One region of the Actinacidiphila sp. ITFR-21 genome, then DNA from elsewhere that is predicted to be linked to it. Evidence: riboswitches for the same ligand, from Rfam matches in the RefSeq annotation. Region 1 holds a riboswitch; the other holds the start of a gene.

Region 1 (3,399 bases):
GATCCTCCACGAGCTCCGCGAGCACAGTTCCGGGCTCAACGCGGGCCGCTGGGACTACCTCTTCAGCCTGATCAAGACGTTCGGCCACCGGGCGGACTTCCTGCTGCCCGACCGCGCCGGGATCACCATGTCCGCGCCGTTCCTGCGCGCCTACACCGATCTGCTGGTCCGCACCTGCCACCGGCGCGGCGCCCACGCCATCGGCGGCATGGCCGCCCATGTGCCCGGCGGGAGCGTCGACACCGACCGCGCCGCCCTCACCGAGGTGCGGCTGGACAAGGAACGCGAGGCCGAGGACGGCTTCGACGGCTCCTGGGTCGCCCACCCCGGCCTCGTCCCCGTCTGCCGGGAGGTCTTCGACGGCGTTCTCGGCGAGCGTCCGCACCAGCTCGGACGCACCCGCGCCGACGTCGCGGTGACCGCCGCGGACCTGCTGTCGGTGCGGCGCGCCGGCGCCCCGCCCTCGGCGGAGGGCGTCCGCACCACCGTCGCGGTCGCCCTGCGCTACTTCGCCGCCTGGCTGGACGGGCGGGGAGCGGTCCCCCTGTACGGGCTGATGGCTGACGCCGCCACCGCCGAGATCGCCAGGGCGCAGATCTGGCAGTGGCTGCGGCACCGCGTCGTCGACCGGGCGAAGGTCGCGGAGGTGCTGGCGGCCGAACTCGCCGTGCTCGGCGCGGAGTCTCCCGGGGTCGACCTCGGCGAGGTCCGCGCGCTGTTCGAGCGGACCGCCCTGGCGAGGGAGCTGCCGGCCTTCTTCACCGCGCACGCCTACTCCCGCCTTGTGCGGCTCCCGGAGGGACGGTCCTGACCCCGGCTGCCCCCGCCGGCTGCCCCCGCCGGGAGCCCGCGGCTGCGTGCCGCCGCCCGGGACCACCCCGCCGCCCCGGGCCACCCCGCCGGCCCCACCCGCGTCCCGGGATACGGGCGGAGGTGACCGGGGAGCCGGACACGCCCTAGCCTGGCGGAGCAGCCGGTTCACCCCGTCCGCCAGGCGGGGAGTCGCAAGAGGGAACCCGGTGGGATTCCGGGACTGCCCCGCAGCGGTGAGGGGGAACGACCGCCGTCATACGCACTGGGCCCGTGGGGCCCGGGAAGCGACGGCCAGTAGGTGTCCGCCTCGGGCGGACGTGCCCGCGAGTCCGAAGACCTGCCCGTTGCCCGTACGCGACCGATCGCGTACGGAGTCCCGGTGACCTCGTGGGCGGGTCGGCGTATCCACCGAACGGGCGAACGTGTGCGTGGCGCACGGCCGTTCCGTCGGGTTCGTCATACCTTCGCGCTCGCGTCCCGCCCCGGGATCCAGGGAGATGTCTCGCGAAGGAGATTTCCGTGACGGCGAAGTCCGCAGCCGCGGCAGCACGGGCCACCGTGTACGGCTACCCCCGGCAGGGGCGGAACCGGGGGCTGAAGAAGGCCGTCGAGGGCTACGGGAAGGGCCGTGTCACCGCCGATGCCCTCCGGGAGACGGCGGCCGGCCTGCGCAGGACCAACTGGGAGCAGTTGGCGGGCGCCGGTGTCCACGAGGTGCCGACCGGCGACTTCTCGTACTACGACCATGTGCGGGACACCAGTGTGATGGTCGGCGCGATCCCGGCCCGGCACCGCGCGGCGGTCGGGAAGGACGCCTTGGACGGCTACTTCGCGATGGCCCGCGGTACGCAGGACGCGGCCCCGCTGGAGATGACCAAGTGGTTCGACACCAACTACCACTACCTCGTCCCCGAAACCGGCCCCGACACCGACTTCACCGCCGACTCGACCCGGCAGGTGGCCGAACTGACCGAGGCCCTCGCCCTCGGTCATGCCGCCCGCCCGGTGCTCGTCGGCCCCGTCGCCTATCTCCTCCTCGCCAAGCCCGCCCCCGGCGCCGACCCGGACTCCGACCCGCTGACCCTGCTGGACCGGCTGCTGCCCGTCTACGCCGAGGTGCTCGCCGACCTGCGGGCCGCCGGCGCCGAGTGGGTCCAGCTCGACGAGCCCGCGCTGGTCCAGGACCGCACTCCGGCCGAGCTGGCCGCCACCGCCCACGCTTACCGCGGGCTCGGCGGCCACGGCAGCCGGCCCAAGCTGCTCGTCGCCTCGTACTTCGACCGGCTCGGCGAGGCGCTCGCGGTCCTGGCGAAGGCCCCGGTCGAGGGCCTCGCCCTCGACTTCACCGATGCCGCCGCCGCCAACCTCGACGACCTCGCGGCCGTCGGCGGCCTGCCCGGCAAGCGGCTCGTCGCGGGCGTCGTCAACGGCCGCAACATCTGGATCAACGGCTACGAGAAGTCGCTGTCCGTCCTCGCCACCCTCCCCGGCCTGGCCGGCCGGGTCGATGTCGCCGCGTCCTGCTCCCTCCTGTAGGTGCCGCTCGACGCGGCGGCCGAACAGGACATCGACCCGCGGGTCCGCCGCTGGCTCGCCTTCGCCCGGCAGAAGACCGCCGAGATCGTCACCCTGGCCGGGGGACTGGCCGAGGGCACCGGCGCCATCGCCGCGCAGATCGCCGCCAACCGCGCCGACCTCGCCTCCCGTACGGACTCCCCGATCACCCGCGACCCGGCCGGCGGACAACGCGGCCGTCCTGGTCGGCTTCACCCGCCCCGAGCAGGTAGCCGAGAACCTCTCCGCCGTGGACGACCCGCTCTCCGCCGGGGAGTCCGCCTTCGTCCGCCGGACCGCAGGTCGCCTCCAACAAGCGCTGGACGCCTACGGTGAGGTCTTCCTCGACGAGAAGGGGGCGCGATGACCACCGCCCGGCAGCTCTCCTTGACGGCCGCCACGGCCTCGTACCCGGCGGGTTCCGCCGGCCAGGCCAGCGTCCTGCTGTTCAACGCCCAGCACGCCTCACCCGAACGCTCCCGCCGGCAGGCCGCCGACTTTCGGCGTTCTCGCTGATGATCGTGGGGTGGCTCGGGCGGGTGATGGAGGTGTGGCCCGGTCCTGCGAGCCGGCGCGGGGCGGCGGGCAGGTCCGGTCCGCCGGGCCGTACGGCCTGAGCCGTCACCGCGGAGAGGGCGCGGGGGCGCGGGGGCGCCACGAAAGATCGAGGCAAGGGTGTCCGGAGATTGGCTCAATCAGGGCCGCGCATGCGGCCCGGACGGGTGCCGGACGCCGGGCGCCGGGCAGGGCCGCTGGCATACGACCCGGGGGATTGCCGTGACCTGCCGGAACGCCGGACCGCGGGGACGCGTTCACGATCCGGCGTATCGCGGTGGATCATGCCCTGACCCCCGACTTTGTATCACAAATCAACTTATAAGTCTATATAGATATTAGGTGAGGTGAGTCATATTCGCGCGGCCCGCCCCCGAGTAATCTCTGCTGGGACATTTTATGTTCGTGCACATATATGTCCAAGAGGAGAACCGGAGTGCAGGTTCCGTACTTCGAGCGCGAAGTGCTGGCGGACGG
Region 2 (3,399 bases), 4.9 Mb from region 1:
AGAGAGTGCGGGGGGAGCCGGTGTCGGTGGCGGACCGGGCCATCAGCCACACCCGGCACATCCACTCCAGCTGCGCGGTGTGGTCGTACGCCTGGTCGAGCGAGTCGCCGTACACCAGCGTGCCGTGGTTGCGCATCAGGCAGCCGGTGCGGTCGCGCAGCGCCCTGAGCACCGCGCGGGCGAGCTCCTCGGTGCCGTAGAGCTCGTAGCGGGCGACATGGATCTGGCCGCCCATCGCACCGGCCGCGTAGTGGATGTTGGGCAGCTTGTCCACCAGCGCGGACACGGCGGTGGCGTAGGGCGCGTGGGTGTGCACGATCGCGCGGGCCGGTGTCTCCCGGTAGACGGCCAGGTGCGTCGGGAGTTCGCTGCTGGGCCGCAGCCCACCGCGCACCTGGTGCCCGTCGAGGTCCACGGCGACCGCGTCGTCGGGGCCGAGGCGGTGGTACGGGACGCCGGTCGGGGTGATCAGCACCAGGTCGCCCACCCGGGCCGACACATTGCCCGAGGTGCCGACGACCAGGCCGTCCGCGACGCTCCGGCGGGCCGTCTCCACCACGTCCGACCAGGCTTGCTCCACCGCGTCCCGCACTGTCGGCCCCCTTGGGTCGTGGCTGTGTCCGCTGCCGCAGAGGCATTATGCGCGGTGGAACGCCGCCACCGGCCATCGCACGCCGCCCCTGGCCGCCCGGCGCCGCCGCCCGGCCCCCTCGCCACCGCCCCGCCCTCCGGTCCGCCGCCGCGGGCGGCCGTCCCGGCAGGCGGCACGATCGCCCCGGTACGTACCCGGGCACTGGGCGGCGCCCGGCGCGGACCGGGGTGTGGACCACACCACATTGCGTCCACGCAGGTCAAGGGCTGTTGACGGGTCCTGACAGGCGTGGTGAACTGCCGGAAGCCATACGGCGGCAGGAGAGGAAGTCCGGTGCGAATCCGGCGCGGTCCCGCCACTGTCACCGGGGAGTGCACTCCCAACCCCGCGTCACGGCCGACTCGTCGGCTGGAAGACCGGGAGTGCGTTGATCCGGGAGCCAGGAGACTCTCACCGCCGGTCACGTCGAACCAGGGCGCGGACCCTGAGTGAGGACTTCTGCCATGCCCGGCACGCGCGTACACCTTCCCGACCGGCCCCTCCGTCCTGTCGCCCCGGATGTGACGGCGGCCTGAACCGATGCGTACCGACCGCGTGTTCGCGTACGGCGCCACGCTCGGTTTCCTCGCCGACCTCGTCGCCGGCGACCCGCGCCGCGGCCATCCGGTCGCCGGGTTCGGGCGGCTGGCGGGAGCACTGGAGCGCCGGATGTGGCGCGACGACCGGGGCAGCGGCGCGGTGTACGCGGCGCTGTGCGCCGGGGGCGCGGTGACCGCCGCCGTGCTCGCCGGGCGCGCGGTGCGGCCGTCCGCGGCGCTGTCGGCCGGGCTGGCAGCGGCGGCCACCTGGTCGGCGCTCGGCGGCACGTCGCTGGCGCGGGAGGCGCGGGCGGTCGGCGCGGCGCTGGAGGCGGGCGATCTGGCCGCCGCGCGGGCCCGGCTGCCGCACCTGTGCGGGCGCGACCCGCAGGCGCTGGACGCGGCCGGGATCGCGCGGGCGGTGGTGGAGTCGGTCGCGGAGAACACCTCGGACGCGGTGGTGGGCGCGCTGGTGTGGGGCGCCCTCGGCGGGGTTCCCGGCGTGGTCGGCTTCCGCGCGGCCAACACCCTGGACGCCATGGTCGGCCACAGGTCCCCCCGCTTCCTGCGCTTCGGCTGGGCCGCCGCCCGGCTCGACGACGTCCTCGGCTACCCCGGCGCCCGCCTCACCGCCTGCCTGGCGGTGCTGGCCAGCGGCCACCCCCGCTCGGCCGCGCGCACCTGGCGCCGCGACGCGGCGGCCCACCCCAGCCCCAACGCGGGCCCCGTGGAAGCGGCCTTCGCCGGCGCGCTGCGGCTGCGCCTGGGCGGCACCCTGTCCTACGCGGGCCGTACCGAGCACCGCCCGCTGCTCGGCGCGCAGTACCCGCCGCCGTCGGCCGCCGACATCCCCCGCGCGATCCGGCTGTCCCGGCGGGTCGGCGCGCTCGCGCTCGCGGTCTCGGTCGCCGCCTCGGCGGCCGGCGTCCGGTCGCCGAGGCGGCGCGGCGCGGGGCGGCCGGGCGCGGTGGCCGCGGGCGGGACGAGAGCGGGCGCGGTGGCCGCGGGCGGGACGGGGGCGGCGGCGGCAGCCGGCAGGGCGGCCGCGGGTCCGCGGCCCGCCGGGCGGCGGGCGGCGCGGTGAAGGGGCTGCTGGTCGCCGGGACGACGAGCGACGCGGGCAAGAGCGTGCTGACCGCGGGGCTGTGCCGGTTCCTGGTGCGCCGCGGGGTGCGGGTCGCCCCGTTCAAGGGGCAGAACATGTCGCTGAACTCCTTCGTGACCAGGGACGGCGCCGAGATCGGCCGGGCGCAGGCGATGCAGGCGCGGGCGGCCCTGGTGGAGCCGACGGCGCTGATGAACCCGGTGCTGCTGAAGCCGGGCAGCGACCGGAGCAGCCAGGTGATCGTGCTGGGCAAGGCGGTCGGCGAGCTGAGCGCCCGCGGCTACCACGGCGGCCGGCAGCGGGAGTTGCTGGACACCGTGATGGGCTGCCTGGAAGAGCTGGGGGCGCGCTACGACGCGGTGATCTGCGAGGGCGCCGGCAGTCCGGCCGAGATCAACCTGCGCCGCACCGACATCGTGAACATGGCCGTGGCCCGCCGGGCGGCCCTGCCGACCCTGGTCGTCGGCGACATCGACCGCGGCGGCGTCTTCGCCTCCTTCTTCGGCACCACCGCCCTGCTCTCCGCCGAGGACCAGGCGCTGATCTGCGGTTACGTCGTGAACAAGTTCCGCGGCGACCCGGCCCTGCTGCAACCGGGGCTGGACATGCTGCGCGGCCTCACCGGCCGCCCGACGCTCGGTGTGCTGCCGTACACCCACGGCCTCGGCATCGACGAGGAGGACGGGCTGCGGGTTTCGCCGCGCGGCGCGGTCCGCGGGACGGCGGTCGGCGCGCCGTACGGCGCCGAGGTACTGCGGGTCGCGGTCGCCGCCGTCCCGCTGCTGTCCAACTTCACCGACGCGGACGCGCTCGCCGCCGAACCGGGCGTCGTCGTCCGGTTCGTGGACCGCCCGGACGAACTGGCGGACGCCGACCTGGTGGTGCTGCCCGGCACCCGCGGCACGGTCCGCGCGCTGGAGTGGCTGCGCGACCGCGGGCTGGCGGACGCCGTCGCGGAGCGGGCCGCGCGGGGCCGCCCGGTGCTGGGGATCTGCGGCGGCTTCCAGATGCTCGCCGAGAGCATCGAGGACGACGTGGAGTCGGGAGCCGGTACGGTCCCGGGCCTCGGGCTGCTGCCGGTCCGGGTGCGGTTCGCCGCCGGCAAGACGCTGGCCCGCCCGGAG

What was found. A riboswitch is a leader RNA that binds a small molecule or an ion and turns the genes downstream of it on or off. The one in region 1 is predicted to bind cobalamin.
Region 2: another riboswitch for cobalamin. It lies ahead of RLT57_RS05115 (cobalamin biosynthesis protein); the one in region 1 lies ahead of RLT57_RS27005 (5-methyltetrahydropteroyltriglutamate--homocysteine S-methyltransferase).

What each region holds. Positions count from the first base shown of each region.
Region 1 is NZ_CP134605.1:6,047,243-6,050,641, reverse strand. It holds gene aceB (malate synthase A) at 1-811, shown strand, start outside; cobalamin riboswitch at 958-1,172, shown strand; partial or broken gene RLT57_RS27005 (5-methyltetrahydropteroyltriglutamate--homocysteine S-methyltransferase) at 1,333-2,557, shown strand; gene RLT57_RS27000 (hypothetical protein) at 2,731-2,883, shown strand; gene RLT57_RS26995 (FG-GAP repeat domain-containing protein) at 3,359-3,399, shown strand, end outside.
Region 2 is NZ_CP134605.1:1,130,858-1,134,256, forward strand. It holds gene RLT57_RS05110 (class II aldolase/adducin family protein) at 1-592, opposite strand, end outside; cobalamin riboswitch at 865-1,062, shown strand; gene RLT57_RS05115 (cobalamin biosynthesis protein) at 1,172-2,254, shown strand; gene RLT57_RS05120 (cobyric acid synthase) at 2,251-3,399, shown strand, end outside.